One region of the Diaphorobacter nitroreducens genome, then DNA from elsewhere that is predicted to be linked to it. Evidence: predicted binding sites of a transcription regulator. Region 1 holds the regulator's gene; each other region holds the start of a gene.

Region 1 (7,239 bases):
GCATGATGTATTACTTCATCCCGAAGCAGGCTGGCCGTCCGGTGTACAGCTACCGCCTCTCCATCGTCCACTTCTGGGCGCTGATCTTCACGTACATGTGGGCGGGTCCGCACCACCTGCACTACACCGCGCTGCCTGACTGGACGCAATCTGTGGGCATGGTGTTCTCGCTGATCTTGCTGGCGCCCAGCTGGGGCGGCATGATCAACGGGATCATGACGCTGTCCGGTGCCTGGCACAAGCTGCGTGACGATCCCATCCTGCGCTTCCTGATCGTGTCGCTGTCGTTCTACGGCATGTCCACGTTCGAAGGCCCGATGATGTCCATCAAGACCGTCAACGCGCTCTCGCACTACACCGACTGGACTGTGGGCCACGTGCATGCAGGCGCGCTGGGCTGGGTGGGTCTGATCACCATGGGTTCGCTGTATTACCTGGTGCCTCGCCTGTTCGGCAAGGAGAAGATGCACTCCATCAAGGCAATTGAACTGCACTTCTGGATGGCCACCATCGGCATCGTGCTGTACATCGCCGCCATGTGGATTGCTGGCGTGATGCAAGGTCTGATGTGGCGCGCAGTGAACCCCGACGGCACGCTGACCTATACCTTCGTGGAAGGAGTCAAGGCGACCTATCCGTTCTACGCGATCCGCTTCTTTGGCGGTCTGCTGTACCTCGGCGGTATGTTGGTGATGGCATGGAACGTCTGGGTGACGGCGATCTCCGGACGCTCCGTCAAGGTGGCCATTCCCGCCGTGAAACCCGCTCACGCCTGAAGTTCGGAGGGTCAACTACATGTCCAATACGCATAACAAAGCATCCACCGGCTTCACGCACGAGAAGGTCGAAACCAGCAACTTCCTGATGATCGTGCTGATCTTGCTGGTTGTGGCCGTCGGCGGCCTGGTGGAAATCGTTCCTCTGTTCTTTCAAAAATCGACGACTGAGGCCGTCCAAGGCGTGAAGCCTTACACGGCAGTGCAACTGATCGGACGCGATATCTACCTGCGCGAGGGTTGCTACAACTGCCACTCGCAGATGATCCGTCCGTTCCGCGCGGAAACCCTGCGTTATGGTCACTACTCGGTGGCTGGCGAGTTCGTCTACGACCATCCCTTCCAATGGGGTAGCAAGCGCACTGGGCCCGACCTGCATCGCGTGGGTGGAAAGTACAGCGATGAATGGCATCGCATTCACCTGAACAATCCGCGCGACGTGGTGCCCGAGTCCAATATGCCCGCCTACCCCTGGCTCGAAAAGAACCAGATCGATCCTTCCGTCGTCGCTCCTCGCATGAAGGCATTGCGCACGGTCGGCGTCCCGTATACGGATGAGGAGATCGCCAGCGCCGCCGAGCAGGTCAAGGGCAAGACAGAGATGGATGCCGTGGTGGCCTATCTCCAGGTTTTGGGCCGTGCGCTCAAGTAATCGAGGAGCTGGTCATGGACATCACCACCATGCGTATCGTGGCCACGCTGGCGTCGCTGGCGTGTTTCGTGGGCATCTGGTTCTGGGCCTTCATGCGCCGCAACCGGGCCCGGTTCGAGGAGGCAGCGCAGTTGCCCTTCGCCGAGGACTGAAGAAGTCTCCACAAGAAAAGAGATAACCCATGAGCGATTTCACGAGTAACTTCTGGTCCTTCTACGTGGCCGGAATCACCATCATCGGTATCGTGGCCTGCGGCTTGCTGCTGTGGATCACGTCCCGCAAGAAGGTCGAGGCTACGGCCGACAACACCACCGGTCACGTCTGGGACGAAGACCTGACGGAAATGAACAACCCCATGCCCCGTTGGTGGATGTGGCTGTTCATCATCACGCTGGTATTCGGCGCTGGCTATCTGGCTGCCTATCCCGGATTGGGGACCTTTAAGGGTAAGTTGGGCTGGACGCAGCTGGGCGAGTACCAAGCCGAAGTGGACAAGGCTAACGCAGAGTTGCAGCCCCTGTACGCGCGGTTCGAGGCCATGCAGCCCCAAGAGATGGCGGCCGACACAGCGGCCATGGCAATTGGTGAGCGTCTGTTCATGAACAACTGCGCGCAGTGTCATGGTTCCGATGCCCGCGGCAGCAAGGGCTTCCCCAACCTGGCCGACGGTGACTGGCTGCACGGCGGTGCGCCTGATCAGATCCAGAAGACCATCCACGATGGGCGCATTGGCGTCATGCCTCCCATGGCGGCCGCCGTGGGCTCGCCGGAAGATGTGCGCAACCTCGCCCACTATGTCCTGAGCCTTTCGGGAAGCCCGCATGACTCCCTGAAGGCGTCTCTGGGCAAGTCGAAGTTCACTGCGTGCGCTGCATGCCACGGGATGGACGGCAAGGGCAATGTGGCCCTGGGTGCCCCTAATCTGACGGATGACATCTGGCTGCATGGCTGGGGCGAAGCTGCCATCACCGCTATGATCAACAATGGCAAGACCAACGAGATGCCTGCCCAAACGGGCAAGTTGACCGATGCACAGATCAAGGTGTTGACGGCATACGTCTGGGGTTTGTCCAATAAGGCCGGCGCCCCGCGCTGATGCTCCCTGTGCGGCCGGCTCCCCGTCGAGGGGCGCCGGCCGTTTTGCGTTTTGGAAGTTGCACTTCCTTTTTGAGATTCCACCATGAAGCCAGCCGAAGGTCAGCCCCGTAAGGTGATTCCTATCACGCCAGTGGGGGCCGAAAGTTCGCAGACCGAGGTCATTTCGCTCTATGAGGCGCAAAAGAAAATCTATCCACGCTCGATAAGTGGAGTGTTCGCACGTTGGCGTTGGGCGATGGTGTTTCTGACACAGCTGGTTTTCTATGGCCTGCCATGGCTGGAGTGGGGCCAGCGCCAGATGGTGCTCTTTGACCTCGGAGCACGCCGTTTCTATATTTTTGGTTTGGTGCTTTACCCGCAGGACTTCATTTATCTGACGGGTTTGCTGATTATTTCCGCGCTGTCGCTTTTTCTGTTTACCGCAGTGGCGGGACGCCTGTGGTGCGGCTTCTCCTGTCCCCAGACCGTATACACGGAAATGTTCATGTGGATCGAGCACAAAGTCGAAGGCGACCGCAGTGCCCGTATGCGCCTGGACAATGGTCCGTGGACATTTGAGAAGATCTGGAAAAAATCTGTCAAGCAAGCCATTTGGATTGCGGTCGCATTCTGGACCGGCTTCACCTTCGTGGGCTATTTCGTTCCGATTCGCGAGCTGGGGGGAGAGTTGCTGGCCCTGCAAGGAGGGTGGCAGATATTCTGGGTGATCTTCTATGGGTTGGCCACGTACGGTAACGCAGGATTCCTGCGCGAGCAGGTATGCAAATACATGTGCCCTTATGCGCGTTTCCAAAGCGCAATGTTCGACAGGGACACGCTGGTCGTCTCTTACGATCCTGAGCGCGGCGAGCCTCGCGGGCCCCGTAACAAGACGGTAGACCACAAAGCTGCGGGACTGGGTGACTGCATCGATTGCACGCTGTGTGTCCAGGTCTGCCCAACGGGTATCGATATTCGCAACGGACTGCAATATGAATGCATTGGTTGCGGTCTCTGCGTGGACGCTTGCAATACCGTGATGGACAAGATGAAGTATCCGCGCGGGCTTATTCGCTTCTCAACGCAGAACGGCGTCAAGAACCACTGGACCCAATCGCAAATGCTCAAACGCGTGCTGCGACCCCGTGTGTTGTTCTATTCAGCGGTGCTGGTGGTGTTGTGCATCGGCATGCTGGCCAGCTTGGTGGTACGCACCCCGTTGAAGGTGGACATCGTGCGCGACCGCGCTGCGCTCTCGCGCATCGTGGCGGGAGGCAAGCTGGAAAATATCTACCGGCTGCAGATCATGAACGCCACGGAGGGGGCGCAGCGCTACACCATCAGCGCCCACGGTATGGAAGGGCTGGAAGTGGCGTCCGAGACCGCAATTGACATTGGACCGGCGGAATCCCGATGGGTGGTTGTCCGTCTTCAAATTCCGTATGGCTCAGCATCTCCTGGATCGCATACGGTGTATTTCGATATTCAAGCGCAGGGTGATAAAGCCCAAGTGGCAGAGAAATCCGTATTCCTCGTACCCCGCTGAAGGCGGTCGTGGAATACAAATGAACAAGCTGTGCTCATAAATGAGCGAGGAGTTAATATAAATGTTGAGTAATTCCCCCATGAAACTGGACGACGACGGAAAGCCTTGGTGGACGTTTGGCCATGTCTGGCTTGTCATCGCGGGGCCGGTGATTGTCATCATTGCGGGCTTCGTGACCCTCTGGCTGGCCGTGAGCAAACCCGACCCCGTCATCGCGGAAGACTATTACCAACGGGGCTTGAACATCAACGAGACCCTGAAGGAGTCTGGGGGCGACATGACGCCTGCCATGAAGGGGCGCAACCATGCAGCTACTCCGCTGGAGGATCAACCGCGCTGACCGGCAGGGCGAGTCCTCTTTGCATGCCGGAGAACAGATGCTAGGCTGTCAACTACACTTGCTAGGAGATGGGCGAATGTGGATGCAACGATTGATGTGGATCGCGTGGCCGGCCTTTTTGATGGCGGGCGTCATGGAAATGGTAGTGTTCGCCTTCGTGGATCCAGAAGCGCTGCAGTGGTTTGATCAACCCCTGCATCTCTCGCGCGAAGGTGTGTATACCATCGCCTTCTTCACGTTCTGGTTCGTACTCATGGCTTCCAGCGCATTGACGACGCTGTTGTCACTCTCGCCCTTTGAGTTGAATCGCTGCCCCGTGCCCAAAGGGGCGCGGCCGGCTGATTGCGCCAAATACGTTTCCTGATCTTTCCGCCGATCAGTTATGAATGAACAAAAAACCGAGGCTTAATGGCAGGCTTGCTGGCTGTTGACAATGCGCTTCAGCGCATCGGTATCGACGATGCGCACATGGCGCTGTTTTACTTCCACAATACCTTCTTCCACGAACTTGGAAAACGTGCGGCTGACGGTTTCCAGTTTCAATCCCAGGTAGCTGCCGATCTCTTCGCGTGTCATGCGCAGCACCAATTCGGATTGTGAGAAACCCCGAGCATGCAAGCGTTGTACGAGATTCAACAGGAATGCGGCAAGGCGTTCCTCGGCACGCATACTCCCCAGCAACAGCATGACCCCATGCTCACGAACAATCTCGCGGCTCATGATCTTGTGCACATGGTGCTGTAGTGCCGTTACTTCGCGCGACAACTCTTCAATACGGTCGAAGGGCATGACGCATACTTCGGCGTCTTCAAGCGCCACCGCATCGCAAGTGTGGCGGTCGCTCACGATGCCATCCAGGCCGATGATCTCGCCCGCCATTTGAAAACCCGTCACTTGATCGCGACCGTCTTCGGTGGCGACACAGGTCTTGAAGAATCCGGTGCGGATGGCAAAAAGGGATGTGAAGGGTTCACCGTTCCGGAAAAGCGTGCCGCCACGCTTGATCTTGCGTCGTACAGCAACAATGTCATCGATGCGCTTGAGTTGCTGGTCGTCCAGACCCACGGGCATGCACAGCTCACGCAGATTGCAGTTTGAGCAGGCAACTTTGATGGTCTGGAGATTCGTATGCATGGGAACCCTGTTCATGGCTTGAGCTTACCTCTGAACGGCTGGGAGACATGGAATGCCGTAGGCCGTTGGACGACTTTGAGCCGAAGTCAAATTGTCGCCACAAGGACCTTATGGGCGCTTGATCAACGTCAAGGACTCATGGGGGACTCTACGGCACAGTGATATGAAAGTGCAAGGAATCCCGTCATGACCGTTGTTACAACAGAGCTCCTGCGTCGCTTTGACGTCCCAGGGCCGCGCTACACCTCTTATCCGACTGCTGATCGTTTTGTCGAGGCTTTTGGCGAGCGGGAATACATCCTTGCGCTGCAGCAGCGTCGCGTGGGTTCGGTAGCCAAGGCGATGCCTTTGTCGCTTTATGTCCACATCCCGTTTTGTGAATCGCTGTGCTATTACTGCGCGTGTAACAAGATCATTACCCGGCATCCAGAGCGGGCAGAGGTCTACTTGCGTTACCTCAGCCGTGAGATCGACCTGCATACGGCGCACTGCGGTGTGGGTCAGCATGTGAGCCAGCTGCATTTCGGCGGAGGCACGCCTACTTTTCTGACGGATGACGGTTTGCGCGAACTGATGGGCATGCTGAGGCGCAGTTTCGTCCTCGTTCCGGGGGGGGAGTACTCCATAGAAGTGGACCCCCGGACCGTGGATGAAGCGCGGCTGGGATTGTTGGCGGAGCTGGGTTTCAATCGCCTGAGCTTTGGCGTGCAGGATTTCGACCCTGAAGTACAAAAGGCCGTGCACCGCATTCAGCCTGCCGAAAAGGTGTTCGCGTTGGTCGATGCGGCTCGGAAGCTCGGGTTTGAATCGGTGAACGTGGATTTGATCTACGGGCTGCCGCGACAGACACCGGAGTCGTTTGATCGCACCTTGGAGCAGGTAGCCGAGCTGCGGCCAGACCGGATCGCGCTGTATGCGTACGCTCACTTGCCAGAACGCTTCAAGTCGCAGCGACGCATCATCACGGCCGAGTTGCCCATGGCTTCGGCCAAGGTGTCCATGCTGGCCCGGTCACTTGATGTGTTCCAGGAAGCCGGCTACGTCTACGTGGGCATGGACCATTTTGCGCTGCCTGACGATGCGCTGGCGGTGGCCAAGCGGCAAGGCAGGCTGCACCGCAATTTCCAAGGCTATAGCACGCAGCCCGATTGCGACCTGATTGGTCTGGGCGTTTCTGCCATCGGGCGCGTGGGCGCTACTTACAGCCAAAATGTGAAAACGCTGGACGAGTATTACGACTGCATTAACCAGGGGCATTTGCCTGTGGTGCGCGGGCTGGCGTTGACCAAGGACGACTTGGTGCGCCGCGCAGTCATCATGGCGTTGATGTGCCAAGGTGAATTGCTGTTTGAGCCGTTGGAACAGTCCTGGCTGATTGATTTCCGCAGTTATTTCGATGCGGAATTACAGCAACTGCAAGAAATGGCGGCTCAGGGCTTGGTGAAAATCAGTGATGAGGGCGTTGAAGTCACGCCCATGGGATGGTATTTCGTGCGCGGCGTGGCCATGGTGTTCGACAAGTATCTGCAGGCTGACCGTAACCGCGCTCGCTTTTCCCGGATTATTTGACCCATGCTGTGGGCGCTGGCCACGACGGCCTTCCTGATGGGGCTGATGGGAGGGGCTCACTGTTTGGCGATGTGTTCTGTTCCCTGCGCGGCGCTTACGGGGCTGGGTGGCACGCCGGACGCCACCCACACCATTCAATGGGCGT
Region 2 (7,239 bases), 680 kb from region 1:
ACGTCGGCATAGCATTCGCGCACACCGGTATCCAGCTCCGCCATGCTGCGGTCACGCGCCTCGGTGTTGCCCTTCGCCACCGCGTCGCGCAGCAGCTGGGTTTGGATCTTGAGAAAGGCCAGCGACTGCGCGATGGAGTCGTGCAATTCGCGCGCAATGAGGCTGCGCTCCTGCGCCACCGCTGCCTCGCGCTCCAGCGCCGAGGCGCGCAGGCTTTCCATGGAAGTGGCCAAGTGATGCGCCATGGTGGACAGCAGCTCGCGCATCTCCGCCGACAGCTCCAGCGGACTGCGATACAGCAGCGTGACCTCGCCCAACAGGCGCTGGTGCATCTGCACCGGGATACTCACCACCGTCTCGAAGCCGGCCTCGCGGCAATGCGGCAACTGCAGGCCCCCGGCAGGCATGATCGGAATCACACGCATGCGCGCCTGGCCCTGCGCCTGTCCGCATTCGCAGGCGCCGGTGACCACGCAGTGCTCATGTTCCACCAGCGACTGGGGCAGCCCGTCGGAGGCCAGCAGCACGTAGCGCTCGTTGGCTTCGTCCGACCAGCGCACGGCCGCCGCGTCGCACCCCGCCACGCGGCGGATCTGCTGCACGAAACCCTGGGTCAACTCTTCCAGGCTCCCCGCCTCCGCCGCAAGGGCGCTGACCGCATACAACGCCGCCAGGCGCTGGTTGCGCACTTCGATGGTGGCGGTCTTTTCGCGTACCTTGCGCTCCAGGTCCTCGTGCGAGGTCTGCAGCGCATGGGCCATGAGGTTGAAACCCGCCGTCAGCTGGCCGAACTCGTCGTCTGCTTCCACCTCCAGGCGCGTGCCCAGGTCGCCCTTGCGCAGCCGCGCCAGGGCCTGTTGCAGCCGCGTGACGGGGTTGAGTACGAGCAGGTAGCTCAGCGCCATGAAGGCCACAGCCGAGCCGATGGCCAACGCCACCATGAACAGGTGGAACAGATGCAGCACCGCCGTGAGGCGCACGATCTGGATCTCGATGGCCTCGACGAAGCTGTCCAGGTCCAGCACGAAGGCATCGGCGCGCGCCACGGCCGAGGCGGTGCTTTCATAGCGCGCGGCGGCTTTCCAGTCGTTTTCGATGAGCAGCCACTGCCGGCGGATGTGTTCGTAGCGCTCGCGCGTGTCATCGCTCCAGGGCACGAACAGCGGCCGGGCGGGGTCACCCGTGCGCAGCAACTCCAGCCCTTCGTTGAAGCGCGCTTCCAGCCGCGCAAATTCCTGGGGCGACTCGTTCTGCTGGGCCAGCACCATGCGCAGCATGTTCATGCGCAGGCGACCCGCCTCGTTCACCGCAGCGGCGCCCCCCTCCAACTTCCAGGTCACCCACAGCGTGAAGCCGATGGATGCCAGCGCCACCAGCAGGAACACCGTGCCCATGGCCAGCAGCTTGGTGGACAGCGTGGACTTGTTGCGCATGGCGGCAGTGTAGGCACGCGCTTTTGAAATGTCTTGATGGAAGTCAAGTTTGCTCAAGCCTACGGCCGCGGCATACAAGCGAAAACATGCTTCCGCGCGCTACCATCAAGCGCAAACAGCTATCATATTGATAGTGAACGCCCTGATGTTGCCAGGGCGTTCCGGTCTGCTCAGCCGCAGCTGCCCAGGGCGCCGCACTGGGTGCAGTAGTCGCAGCCGTCCTTGCGGATCACGGCGTGGGCACCGCACTCATTGCACTTCTTGCCGGCCATGGCCGGAGGCATGCCGGTCGCGGGCGCTGCGGCGGGCTCGTCCAGCGGCAGCACCTGCTGCTGCGGCATGGCACGCTGGGCCAGGATGTTCTGCACGGCATACGCGATGGCGGCCACCTCGGAGTCGTGCCACAGCGGCACGTGGGTGCCGTCGGCCTTCTGGTGCGTGCCCAGGCGCACGGGGCCACGGTCCCAGGCGACCTTGCGCATGTCGGACAGCGCGCGCTCCAGGAAGCCGCCGCGCGCGGCCAGCGACAGCAGGCGCATGCTGGAGGTGATCCACTGCTGCGATTCGCCGCTCTGCCCCACGGGCATGAAGAACTCGATGGCGCGGTCCACCGTGCCGCCGCGCCCGTCAGGCACGGGCAGGAAGGAGACGATCAGGTACAGCGTCTTGTGGCCTTCCTGCGTCCAGTACTCCAGCTTCTCCGCCACGGCCGACAGGCCGCCTGTGGGACGGCTCTCGATCATGGTGCGCATGGGGTCCACCACCACCGGGGCGGGCGCGGCCTCGGGTGCGGCGGCGGGGGCCGGTGCTGCGGCGGGCGTGACTTCCAGCACGGCGCCCAGGATGCTGTTGGGCCGGTAGGTGGCCAGGCCCTTCAGGCCCGAGTGCCAGGCCTGCATGTACAGGCCCTTGAAATCGGCGTAGGGGTAGTCCTCGGGCACGTTCACGGTCTTGGAGATCGCCGTGTCCACGAAGGGCTGCACGGCCTCCATCATGGCCACGTGGTCGGCGGCCGCCATGTCCATGGCGCTCACGAAGTACGCAGGCAGATGGTTCACGTCGCCGCCCAGCGTCTTGTACAGACGCCAGGCGTAGTCCTCCACCACGTACTCGCTCTTGCTGCCGTCGGCCTCGCGCTTGCGGCGCGTGTAGCTCCAGGAGAACGGCGGCTCGATGCCGTTGGAGGCGTTGTCGGCGAAAGCCAGACTCACCGTGCCCGTGGGCGCGATGGACAGCAGATGGCTGTTGCGGATGCCGTGCTTGCGGATGGCCTTCTGGATGTCCGCGGGCAGGCGGCTGGCGAAGGTGCCCTTGGCCAGGTAGCCATCGGCGTCGAACTTGGGGAATGCGCCCTTTTCCTTCGCCAGTTCCACCGACGCGCGGTAGGCCGCGTTGCGCATGCGCTCGGCGATCTGTACCGCCATGTCGCGCCCTTCCTGGCGGTCGTAGCGCTTGCACAGCATGGCCAGCGTGTTACCCATGCCCGTGAAGCCCACGCCGATGCGGCGCTTGGCCGCCGACTCGGCCTGCTGCTGCGGCAGGGGCCAGAAGGTCACGTCCAGCACGTTGTCCAGCGCGCGTACCTGGGTGGCCACGGCCTGCTCGAAGGCATCGAAGTCGAACGACGCCTCGCCATGCAGCCCAAACGGGTTGCGCACGAAGCGTGTGAGGATGATCGGGCCCAGGTCGCAGCAGCCGTAGGGCGGCAGCGGCTGCTCGCCACACGGGTTGGTCGCCTGGATGGTCTCCGTGTAGTGCAGGTTGTTGTCGGTGTTGATCTGGTCCAGGAACAGGATGCCGGGCTCAGCGAAGTCGTAGGCCGACTTCATGATCGTGTCCCACAATTCGCGCGCGCGCACCGTGCGGTACACCCACTGGCCGTCGGCACGCTGGTGTGCGCCCTGGGCCTGCAGCTCCGCACCGGGCGCGGCGCCATGCACCAGCTCCCAATCACGGTCCTGCTCCACCGCCTCCATGAAGGCATCGGGCACGCCCACGGACACATTGAAATTGTTCCAGCGGCCCGGCGTACGCTTGGCGGTGATGAAGTCCAGCACGTCCGGGTGGTCGATGCGCAGCACGCCCATCTGCGCGCCGCGGCGCGCGCCCGCACTCTCCACCGTGGAGCAGGACTGGTCGAAGACGTTGATGTAACTGCAGGGGCCCGAGGCCATGGAGGCCGTGCCCTTCACCAGCGCGCCGCGCGGGCGGATACGCGAGAAGTCGTAGCCCACGCCGCCGCCGCGGCGCATGGTCTCGGCGGCCTCGCGCAGGGCCTCGTAGATGCCGGGGTAGCCCGCGTCGTCCACGCCCTGGATGCAGTCGCCCACGGGCTGCACGAAGCAGTTGATGAGGGTGGCCTGGATGTCGGTGCCGGCAGCGCTCATGATGCGCCCCGCCCCGATGGCGCCGGCACGCAGGTTGTCCAGGAAGCGCGCCTCCAGGGCCTGGCGCATGTCCTCGCGCTCGACCGAGGCCAACGCCCGCGCCACGCGGCGGAACAGATCCTCGACATCGCTCTCGCCGTCTTTGAAGTATTTCTCCTTCAGCACATCCATGCTGATGGGTTGTGTAGACAGGGCGGGGGCAAGGTCGGTGATTTCACGCTGCATGGAGGGGCTCCGAAAGGATCTAACTGACGTGCACGCCGCGACCCAAGCGCGGCGGCAATTCTCGATTTTCACACCGCGCGGGACGCTTCGCCGCGAACCTTACATGAAGACCCTGCGAAGTCGTTGTCGCCTCGGCGGTTACGCGGCCGTGCAGCCCAGTTGTGCCCTCCGTTTCCTGTAGCACGCCAGCCGCCCGTGGCGCGGCCCGCCGCAAATTACGGCCCAAAGCGCTCCTCATGCAAGTCGCATTTACGCCCGGTTGCAATGCCGCCACGTCCTACCATTGGGCATGCCAACCCTACCGCTGTACCGCTTTCTGTTCGCCACGCTGGCTCTGGCATTCGCCGCCGGCTGTACCACACTTCTGGAGCAGTCGGCACCAACCACCGCGGGCAACGCCGCCTGGGACGCCCAACTGGAGCGCTGGCCGCCCGTGGACGCCCTGCTGCTGGGCGAGCAGCATGATGCCGCCGCCCACCAACAGTGGCAGCGGCACACGGTCCAGTGGCTCGCCGCGCGCCAGCGCCTTGCGGCCCTGGTGTTGGAGATGGCGCCCGAAGGCGCGGGCACCGATGGCCTGCCGCCGGACGCGGACGCTGCCCAGGTGCGCGCCGCGCTGCAATGGGATGAACAGGCCTGGCCCTGGGACCGCTATGCGCCGGTGGTGATGGCTGCCGTGGCCGCGGGCGTGCCGGTGCGCGGCGGTAACCTGCCGCGCAGCCAGATGCCGCAAGCCATGCGCGACGCGGCGCTGGACACGCACCTGCCTCCCGCCGCGCTGGCGCGCCAGCGCACCGCGATCGAGGAGGGCCACTGCGGCCTGGTGCCGGCGCAGCGGCTGATGCCCATGGTGCGCATCCAGTTGGCGCGGGACGCCCGCATGGCGCGCGCAGTGCAGGCCGCCCACCGCCCCGGCCGCACGGTATTGCTGGTGGCGGGCTTCGGCCATGTGCAGCGCAGCCTGGGCGTGCCCACGTGGCTGCCGAGTGATTTCACGTCAAAAGTGGCAATAGCCCAAGCGGGACAAGCGCGAGAAGCTATTGAAAGCGAAGCGGATTACATCCACCGCACGCCGGCGCTGACGCCCCACGACCCGTGCGCGGAGCTGCGCGAGCGCTGGCCCGGCCCGCCGTCCGCGCCGTAGCGGACGCCGGCCCCAGCCCGCGCTCGCTCAGCCCGCCATGCCGTTGTGCGCCTGCAGCAGCCGGGCGAACTCCTCCGCCGGCAAGGGACGGCTGCACAGGTAGCCCTGGTAGGCGTCGCAGCCGCGCTCGCGCAGGAACGCCAGCTGCTGCGGCGTCTCCACCCCCTCGGCCAGCACCGACAGCCCCAGGCTGTGCCCCATGGCAACGATGGCAGCGCTGATGGCCATGTCGTCGGCGCTGCGGGGAATGTCGCGGATGAAGCCCTGGTCGATCTTGAGCACGTCGATGGGAAAGCGCTTGAGGTGCGCCAGGGACGAATAGCCGGTCCCGAAGTCGTCCACCGCCATGCGCACGCCCAGCTGCTGCAGGCGTTGCAGCACGGCGCGGATCTCGTCGGGCCGCTCGGCCAGCACCGACTCGGTCAGTTCCAGCTCCAGGCAGCGGGCCGGGAAACCGCTGGCCTTGAGCGCCTCGGCGGCGCAGGCGGCCACGTCGGTCAACTGGAACTGGCGCGGCGAGAGGTTGATGGCCAGGCGGATCTCCGGCAGGCCGTCGGCGCGCCAGCGTTGGCCCTGCTCGCAGGCGGCGCGCATCACCCACTGGCCCAGCGGGCCGATCACGCCCGAGGTCTCGGCCACGGGGATGAAGCGCGCGGGCGAGATCATGCCCTCCTGCGGGTCCAGCCAGCGCACCAGCGCCTCGGCCCCCATGATCCGGCCGGTGGCGATGCATACCTGCGGCTGGTAGTACAGCCGCAGGTGCCCCTGCGCCAGAGCCACGCGCAGCCGCGCCTCGATTTCCAGGCGCTCGCGCGCGGCCTGGATCAGCGATTCGTCAAAGAAGCAATACGCGCCGCGCCCGCGGGCCTTGGCGCCGTACACCGAGGAATGCGCGCCCTGTAGCAGCGCCTCGGTGGTCCGCGCATGCGCGGGGAACATGCAGATGCCCACGCTCACGCCCACCACCACCTCGATGCCATCGGGCGTGCACCATGGCGTGCTGGCCGCGGCGATCAGGTGCCGCGCCACGGCTGCCGCGCCGTCCGCATGGCGCAGGTGGCGGGCCAGCACGGCGATCTCGTCGCCGGCCAGCCGCCCCAGCAGATCGCCCGGGCGCAGGCTCTGCTCCACCTGGCGGGTGATGTGCCTGAGCACCTCATCGCCTACGGCGTGGCCATAGCTGTCGTTCACGTCCTTGAAGCGGTCCAGGTTCAGGAGCAGCAGGGCCATCTGCTCGCCGCTGTCCTGTGCCTGGCGCACGGCGCTGTCGAGCTGCTCGCCAAACCAGGCGCGATTGGGCAGGCCGGTCAGCGGGTCGCAGTGCGCCAGAAACTCCAGGCGCTGGTGCTGGGCCTTTTCCTCGGAGATGTCGGTGAACATGCACACGTAGTGCGTCACCGCGCCGTCCGCGCCGCGCACGGCCGAGAGCGACATGCGCTCCGGGAACACCTCGCCGTTCTTGCGCCGGTTCCAGATCTCCCCCTGCCAGTGGCCCGTCTGGCGCATGGTGTCCCACATGGCCTCGTAGAACGCCGGTCCGTGCCGCCCCGACTTGAACACGCGCGGGTTCTGGCCCAGCAACTCTTCCTCGGTATAGCCCATGAGCCGCGTGACGGCCGGGTTGACCGAAAGGATGCGGCCGTCGGCATCGGTGACCACCACGCCTTCGATGGTGTTATCCACCACCGTGGCCGCCAGGCGCCAGCGCTGTTCGCTGAGCGCCTGCGCGTCGCGCGCGGCATGCACTTCGCGCAGGGACTGCAGTACGCACACCAGGTGGTCGGGCTCGCTCTCCAGGGCCAGCACATGGCTCACGGTGCACAGCACGGGCAGCTGCGATCCATCGCGCTGGTTGCGGCACCAGCGCTCGCCCTGGTAATGGTCGATCTCGCCGGCGCGCAGCCGCTGCAGTTGCCGCTGTGCCCAATCGCTGTCGTGCGGGCGCACCAGCGTGCGGAAGTCGACCTGCGGCAGCGGCTCGTGCGGCGCCACGCCCAGCCATTCACGCAGGCGTTCATTGGCCCACACCAGGCGGCCGTCCATGCTCAGC
Region 3 (7,239 bases), 1.6 Mb from region 1:
TACGGCGTGGAACTGCAGGACCGCTTTCATTCCCTGGTGGCCATCGACCTGGCCACGGGCCGCCCCTTCACGCTGGACGCAGCCCAGTGCGCCTTCGGCTACCGCGACTCGGTGTTCAAGCATGCCGCGCCCCAGGCCCCGCACGAGGGTGGGGGGCTGCACCGCGGCATGGGGCTGGCCGGGCGCGCGGTCATCACCCATGTGCGCTTTCTGCTGCGCAAGGACTGGGCGCCTGAGCTGGGCTACCTGGACCTGGAGCGCAAGCGCCAGGAGGCGGGCGTGGAGCGGCCCACGGCGCAGCAGATCTTTGACTGGGTGTGCGAGATCCGCCGTGCCAAGCTGCCCGACCCGGCCGTGATCGGCAACGCCGGCAGCTTCTTCAAGAACCCCACGGTCACGCCCGAGCAGTGCCAGGACATCATCGCGCGCGACCCGAAGATCGTGCACTACCCCATGCCCGACGGCACCATCAAGCTGGCGGCGGGCTGGCTCATCGACGCCTGCGGCTGGAAGGGCAAGACGGTGGGCAAGGCCGGCGTGTACGACAAGCAGGCGCTGGTGCTGGTCAACCGCGGCACGCCCGACGACAGCGTGACCGGCGGCGAGGTGATGACGCTGGCGCGCGCCATCCAGACCAGCGTGTACGAGCGCTTCGGCATCCGGCTGGAGCCGGAGCCGGTGGTGGTCTAGCAGGCGGTAGCTGCTAACCTTTTGATAGCTGCTACCGCTTATCAGTAAAGGGCTACAGGCCAAAATGCCTGTAATCGCATGGGCCATAGGCCGGCGAAGGGGCCTCAGCGCGCCGGCAGGGTCATGTAGCCCATCCAGGGCCAGTAGGTCAGCGCAAACACCACCAGCAGCGCGATGGCCACGGCGGTGAGCACCAGGCCCGTGCGCACATAGTCCTTGATGTCGAAGGTGTCGGTGCCGTAGGCCAGCATGCCCTGGGGCGAGTTCACCGGCAGGATGAAGCCGATGCTGACCACGAACTGCAGCAGCATGGTCATGCCGATGGGGTTGATGCCCGGCGTCTGCACCGCCTGCATCACGCTGATGATGATCGGAATCATGGTCGAGGCCAGGCCCGTGGCGCTGGCAAACCCCAGGTGGATCACGATCAGGAACAGCGCCAGCAGCATGAAGATGGCGAATGCCGTGGCGTTGGCCAGGCCGAGGCTGTCCACGATCAGGCGTGCCAGCCAGGGCGCGGCCTCGGTCTTGAGCAGGGCTGCACCCATGGCGATGCCCACGGCGAACAGCAGCACCGTACCCCAGGGGAAGCCCCTTTGCGACTCCTTCCAGCCCATCACGCCCAGGCGCGGCAGCAGCATCAGTGCGATGGCCACGATGGTGGAGGTGGTGGTGTCCACGTCGTGCAGCACACCCTCGGTCGCCCAGAAGCCCAGCAGCACCAGCGTGATGCCCAGCAGCTTCCACTGGTTGGCGGTCATGGGGCCCAGCTCGGCCAGTTGGCGATGGATGGCCTCGCGCCCGCCGGCGATGTGGTCCATCTCGGGCCTGAGCATGCGCGTCATGACGAAGTACAGCGCGATGGTCAGCACGACGGAGTACGGCGCCCCGGCCACGAACCACTGGCCCCAGGTGATGGTCTGGCCGAACTGCTTCTCGATGAAGCCGATGGCCACCATGTTCTGCGCGGCGGCGGTCTTGATGCCGATGTTCCACACGCTGGCGGTCTGCGCGGCGGTGATCACCACCAGCGCCGCGAACTTGCTGCGCCGCTCCGCCCCGAAGGCCGACAGGAAGCCCAGCATGATCGGCATCAGGCAGGCCACGCGCGCCGTGGCGCTGGGAACGATGAACGACAGCAGAAAGCCCACCAGGATCGCGCCCATCGCCACGTGGTTGGCGCGCGCGGGTACGTACGACAGCACCTGCAGCGCGATGCGTTTGTCCAGCTGCGTCGCCGTCATGGCCGCGGCGATGAAGCAGGCGGCCGCCACCAGCACCACGGCGCTGTTGCTGAAGCCCCCCAGGGCATAGGGCAGCGCGGCGCGCGTGCCCATCATGGCGCCTGCCGCCTCCTTGCCCGGCACGGGGCTGATGGCCAGCAGGACGATCATCAGCGCGCCGATGACGACGGCGCTCACCGCATAGTCCAGCGCCTCGGTCATCCACAGGATCACCGCGAACGCGAGGACGGCCAGCATCATCTGCCCGGCCTGCGGCAGGCCCGGCAGCGCGGGCATGAAGGCGATGAGCAGCAGCACGGCGATGGCCACCCACAGGCCGGCACGTTGGGTGAGCGTGGAGCCGCCCGCGGGTGCGGGCGACGAGGGCAGCGCGGAGGCCGGGGATGACGTCATGGCAGCTTCCTTTCCTTGCAGTGCCCCAGCCTGGCCAGGGCTTGCGGTCATTGTGCGCCGCTGCCCCCATGCCTGGCGGGCAGGGCGGCCGCCTCCGTCGCGCGTGCATGACCTGGGTCAAGGTTGCCGTCTGCGGCGCCAGTTCACGCCGGCGTGTAGCGCCCGGGCGGGGTGCGGAACGCTACATTGAGCCGGTTCCAGCCATTGATCGTGACGATGGCCATCGACAGCTCCACGATCTCCGCTTCGCTGAACTGCGCGCGCACCTCGTCGTACACGGCGTCGGGCACCTGCGACTGCTCCAGACGCGTGAGGGCCTCGGTCCAGGCCAGTGCGGCACATTCGCGCGCATCGAACACGCCGCTCTCGCGCCAGGCGCTGAGCAGGTGCAGCCGCCGGTCGCTTTCGCCATGCTCGCGCGCCTCGCGGGCGTGCATGTCGATGCAGAACGCGCAGCCATTGATTTGCGAGGCGCGCATCTTCACCAGCTCGTGCAACTGGACGGGCAGTTGCCCCGCATCGACGTGTTTTTGCAGGCCGTACATGGCGGCATAGCTTGCGGCGTGGCGAGGGAGGTTGATGCGGGGGGCTGAGGACATGGAAGGCTCCTTGCAGGGGGGTGAGAAAAAAGGGGTGAACGCGGCGCCGCCGCGCAGACGGTGCCGGGCGAAGCGCGCAGGCCTACAGGCCGCGCAGCTTGTCGGGGTTGAGGACGGAATACACCGCGTGGATGTGTACGCCGTCGGTCTCGAAGGCCATGACGGCGCGCACGCCGCCCGCGTCGCGCAGCAGCAGCCCGGGGCCGCCGTTGACGTCCACCGCCTCCATGGTCTGGTGGCTCAGGTAGAGGCGCCACACCGACGCGGCCAGGCGTGCGATCGCACGCGGCCCGTGCAGCAGCTTGGCGGCTGCGCGCACCTTGCCGCCGCCGTCGGCGGTCCACTGCGCATCCTCGGCGAACAGTGCCAGCAGCGCCGCATGGTCCTGCGTGCGCATGGCCTGCACGAAGCGCTCCACCAGCGCACGCGACGCCTCGGGTGTGGCCGTGAAGCGCGCCCTGCGCTGGCGCACCTGGGCGCGCGCGCGGTGCACCAGCTGGCGGCAGGCGGCCTCGCTCTTGCCCAGCACGCTCGCCACCTCGGGGTAGTCGCTGTCGAACACGTCGTGCAGCAGGAAGGCGGCGCGCTCGTCGGGAGTGAGGCGCTCCAGCACCACGAGCAGCGCCACGGACAGGTCGTTGGCCAGTTCGGCGCGTGCATCGGCGGCCGGGGCGCTGTCGCCGGCGATCCACGGTTCCGGCAGCCAGGGCCCGTCATAGGCCGTGCGTTCGATGCGCGCGGCGCGCAGCCGGTCCACGCACAGCCGGGTGACAGTGGTGATCAGCCAGGCCTCGGCCGTCTGCACGCGCTCCAGGGCCGTCGCCTGCCAACGCAGCCAGGCGTCCTGCAGCACGTCCTCGGCATCGGTGCGGCTGCCCAGCATGCGATAGGCCACGCCCGCCAGGCGTGGGCGGTGCTGCTGAAAGGCGGCGAGATGCTGGTCCATGGCGAGTGAGGTTGTCGCGTTCATGCCCCTAAGACGTGCGGCGCATGCATTGTGTGACGGGTGCCTTGAAAAAAATACGCGGCGCAACCCTGTGCGCGGGTGGGATGCGCAAATGTGCCTACAATCGCGCCCCGGCTCTGTTGCCACCATGGGTTCCCTCGCCCCCATCCAGGAACCTCCGCAACACCTGTAGTGCCGCACGCCTCTGTGGGCTCGGTGGCCTGCGTCGATGCAAATCCTCGGGGTGGCCCTGCCACCGCTGTGGTTTGCGCTTCGCGTCCCATACCGATTCGCAGCGTGCTGATCCCTACAGGTATTGCAGAGGTCCCATCCAAAAAGGACTGCCATGACCTCGCTGAAGGCACCATCGCGCGTGCCGTTGTACCTCTCCCTCCTGGTGGCGTTCCATATCGCCATCGTCATCGCCAGCAACTACCTGGTGCAACTGCCCATCAATTTGCTGGGCTTTCACAGCACCTGGGGGGCGTTCAGCTTCCCGTTCATCTTTCTGGCCACCGACCTGACGGTGCGGCTCATCGGCAAGGCCGAGGCGCGCCGCGTCATCACCCGCGCCATGCTGCCGGCGCTGGTGGCGTCGTATGTGGTGGGCGTGCTGTTCCATGAAGGCCGCTTCAACGGCTGGGCGGCGCTGGGTGACTTCAACACCTTCGTGTTCCGCATCGCCTTTGCCAGCTTTGCCGCCTACGTGCTGGGGCAACTGCTGGACATCCAGGTGTTCGACCGTATCCGCCAGAGCAGCCGCTCGTGGTGGCTGGCGCCTGCGGCGGCGTCGGTGTTCGGCCAGGCGCTGGATACGGCGGCGTTCTTCTCCATCGCCTTCTGGCGCAGCCCTGACGCATTTATGGCCGCCCACTGGGGCGAAATCGCCGTGGTGGACTATGTCATCAAGCTGGCCGTGAGCCTGCTGTTCTTCGTGCCGGCCTACGGCGTGGCGCTGGCCGCCATCGTGCGCAGCATGCGCGAGGGCGCGGCCCCGCTCGCGACCGCGCCATGAGCCGCCTGCCGCAGCGGCGCGCGCTGGTGCTGCTGTCGGGCGGGCAGGACTCCGCGACCTGCCTGGCCTGGGCGCTGGCGCGCTATGGGCATGTGGAAACCCTGGGCTTTGACTACGGGCAGCGCCACCGCGTCGAGCTGGACTGCCGGCAGCGGCTGATCGACGGTGTGCGCGCCCTGCCGTGGCCGGGACAGTTGGGGCCGGACCACATGCTGACGGTGGACGTGCTCGCGCAGTTGGGCGGCAGCGCCATGACCGAAGACGTGGCCATCGCCATGCAGGCGGACGGTTTGCCCAACACCTTCGTGCCCGGGCGCAACCTGCTGTTCTTCACCCTGGCGGCGGCGCTGGCCTATCGGCGCGGGCTGGATGTGCTGGTGGGCGGCATGTCCGAGACCGACTATTCCGGCTACCCCGACTGCCGCGACAGCACGCTGAAGGCGCTGCAGGTGGCGCTGAGTCTGGGCGTGGACCGCCCGCTGACGCTGGAAACTCCGCTGATGTGGCGCAGCAAGGCCGACACCTGGGCCCTGGCGCAGCGGCTGGGCGGCGACGCCCTGGTCGAACTGATCCGGTGCGAGTCACACACCTGCTACCTGGGCCAGCGCGGCGACCTGCACGCCTGGGGCCACGGCTGCGGCGGCTGCCCCGCCTGCGAACTGCGCGCACAGGGGTGGGAGCAGTGGACCGCGCAGCGCTCTTTGAACGGCGCATAAAAAAACCACCCGGCAGGCCTGCCGGGTGGTTGCTTCTGTTTTTATAGCTGCTAGCGCACGTCCATCAAGCGCTAGAGGCCTGTTTGATGCTTATTTTTTCTTCGCGCCGCCGTCTTCCAGCTGCGCCAGCGCGGCATTGCCGCCCAGCGACAGCAGGCCGGCGCGTGCATACACGCCCAGCTTGCCGCGCGTGTCGGAGATGTCCAGGTTGCGCATGGTCAACTGGCCGATGCGGTCCAGTGGGCTGAACGGCGCGTCTTCCACCTTTTCCATCGACAGGCGCTCGGGCGCGTAGGTCAGGTTGGGCGACTCGGTGTTCAGGATGGAGTAGTCGTTGCCGCGACGCAGCTCGAGCGTCACGGTGCCGGTCACGGCGCGCGCCACCCAGCGCTGGGCGGTCTCGCGCAGCATGATGGCCTGGGGGTCGAACCAGCGGCCCTGGTACAGCAGGCGGCCGAGCTTCAGGCCGTTCAGGCGGTACTGCTCGATGGTGTCTTCGTTGTGGATGCCGGTGACCAGGCGCTCGTAGGCGATGTGCAGCAGCGCCATGCCGGGGGCTTCGTAGATGCCGCGGCTCTTGGCTTCGATGATGCGGTTCTCGATCTGGTCGCTCATCCCTAAGCCGTGGCGGCCGCCGATGCGGTTCAATTCCAGGAACAGCTCCACAGGGTCGGCGATCTCCTTGCCGTTCACGGCCACGGGTTGCCCCTCGTCGAAGGTGACCGACACTTCTTCGGCCGGCACGTCGACTTCGGGCTTCCAGAACGCCACGCCCATGATGGGGTTGACGATGCGGATGCCGCTGCTGAGGAACTCCAGGTCCTTCGCCTCGTGCGTGGCGCCCAGCATGTTGCTGTCGGTGCTGTAGGCCTTCTCGGCGCTCATCTTGTAGCCGAAGCCTTCCTTGGTCATGAAGGCCGACATCTCGGCGCGCCCGCCCAGCTCGTCGATGAACTTCTGGTCCAGCCAGGGCTTGTAGATCTTCAGCGCGGGGTTGGTGAGCAGGCCGTAGCGGTAGAAGCGCTCGATGTCGTTGCCCTTGAAGGTGGAGCCGTCGCCCCAGATGTGGACGTCGTCCTCCTTCATCGCGGCCACCAGCATGGTGCCCGTCACGGCGCGACCCAGCGGCGTGGTGTTGAAGTAGGTGATGCCACCGGTGCTGATGTGGAACGCTCCGGCCTGGATGGCGGCAATGCCCTCGTGCGCCAACTGCGTGCGGCAGTCGATCAGGCGGGCCTTCTCGGCGCCGTATTCCATGGCCTTGCGGGGAATCTCATCGTAGTCGGCTTCGTCAGGCTGGCCCAGGTTGGCGGTGTAGGCGTAGGGCAGGGCGCCCTTGTTCTTCATCCAGCGCAGCGCGGCGCTGGTGTCGAGGCCGCCCGAGAAGGCGATGCCGACCTTCTGGCCGACGGGGAGGTGTTGCAGGATGGTTGCCATGGGATTCTCTTGAAAATTAATAGCTGCCCGCGCTTGCCTGGTAAGCGCCAGAGGCCTAAAACATGCTCAGCCGTAGTGGCAGATGTAGTGGAAAGCCTCGGTCACGCGGATGTTGAATTTGGAATTGCCCGGCACGCTGAACTTCTCGCCCGCGCCCACCTTGACCCAGGCGTCGGTGCCGTCCAGCTGGTATTCGCAG

Evidence for each region. Region 1 encodes FNR, which switches genes on or off when oxygen is low (the NO sensors DNR and NnrR bind a similar motif). Its sites were predicted from a motif close to TTGATNNNNATCAA; they were not measured.
Region 2: the regulator FNR is predicted to act here: its motif matches at 1,467-1,480, upstream of BA022_RS13120 (type IV pili methyl-accepting chemotaxis transducer N-terminal domain-containing protein).
Region 3: the regulator FNR is predicted to act here: its motif matches at 2,435-2,448, upstream of BA022_RS02550 (DASS family sodium-coupled anion symporter).

What each region holds. Positions count from the first base shown of each region.
Region 1 is NZ_CP016278.1:2,131,039-2,138,277, reverse strand. It holds gene ccoN (cytochrome-c oxidase, cbb3-type subunit I) at 1-776, shown strand, start outside; gene ccoO (cytochrome-c oxidase, cbb3-type subunit II) at 796-1,428, shown strand; gene BA022_RS10015 (cbb3-type cytochrome oxidase subunit 3) at 1,443-1,580, shown strand; gene ccoP (cytochrome-c oxidase, cbb3-type subunit III) at 1,610-2,524, shown strand; gene ccoG (cytochrome c oxidase accessory protein CcoG) at 2,609-4,051, shown strand; gene BA022_RS10000 (FixH family protein) at 4,113-4,391, shown strand; gene BA022_RS09995 (hypothetical protein) at 4,468-4,755, shown strand; gene fnr (fumarate/nitrate reduction transcriptional regulator Fnr) at 4,797-5,540, opposite strand; gene hemN (oxygen-independent coproporphyrinogen III oxidase) at 5,712-7,094, shown strand; gene BA022_RS09980 (sulfite exporter TauE/SafE family protein) at 7,098-7,239, shown strand, end outside.
Region 2 is NZ_CP016278.1:2,810,038-2,817,276, forward strand. It holds gene BA022_RS13120 (type IV pili methyl-accepting chemotaxis transducer N-terminal domain-containing protein) at 1-1,433, opposite strand, end outside; gene BA022_RS13125 (adenosylcobalamin-dependent ribonucleoside-diphosphate reductase) at 1,604-4,045, opposite strand; gene BA022_RS13130 (ChaN family lipoprotein) at 4,335-5,189, shown strand; gene BA022_RS13135 (putative bifunctional diguanylate cyclase/phosphodiesterase) at 5,217-7,239, opposite strand, start outside.
Region 3 is NZ_CP016278.1:548,579-555,817, forward strand. It holds gene murB (UDP-N-acetylmuramate dehydrogenase) at 1-690, shown strand, start outside; gene BA022_RS02550 (DASS family sodium-coupled anion symporter) at 795-2,327, opposite strand; gene BA022_RS02555 (carboxymuconolactone decarboxylase family protein) at 2,471-2,926, opposite strand; gene BA022_RS02560 (RNA polymerase sigma-70 factor) at 3,009-3,872, opposite strand; gene BA022_RS02565 (7-cyano-7-deazaguanine/7-aminomethyl-7-deazaguanine transporter) at 4,219-4,887, shown strand; gene queC (7-cyano-7-deazaguanine synthase QueC) at 4,884-5,603, shown strand; gene argG (argininosuccinate synthase) at 5,694-7,040, opposite strand; gene ppnP (pyrimidine/purine nucleoside phosphorylase) at 7,107-7,239, opposite strand, start outside.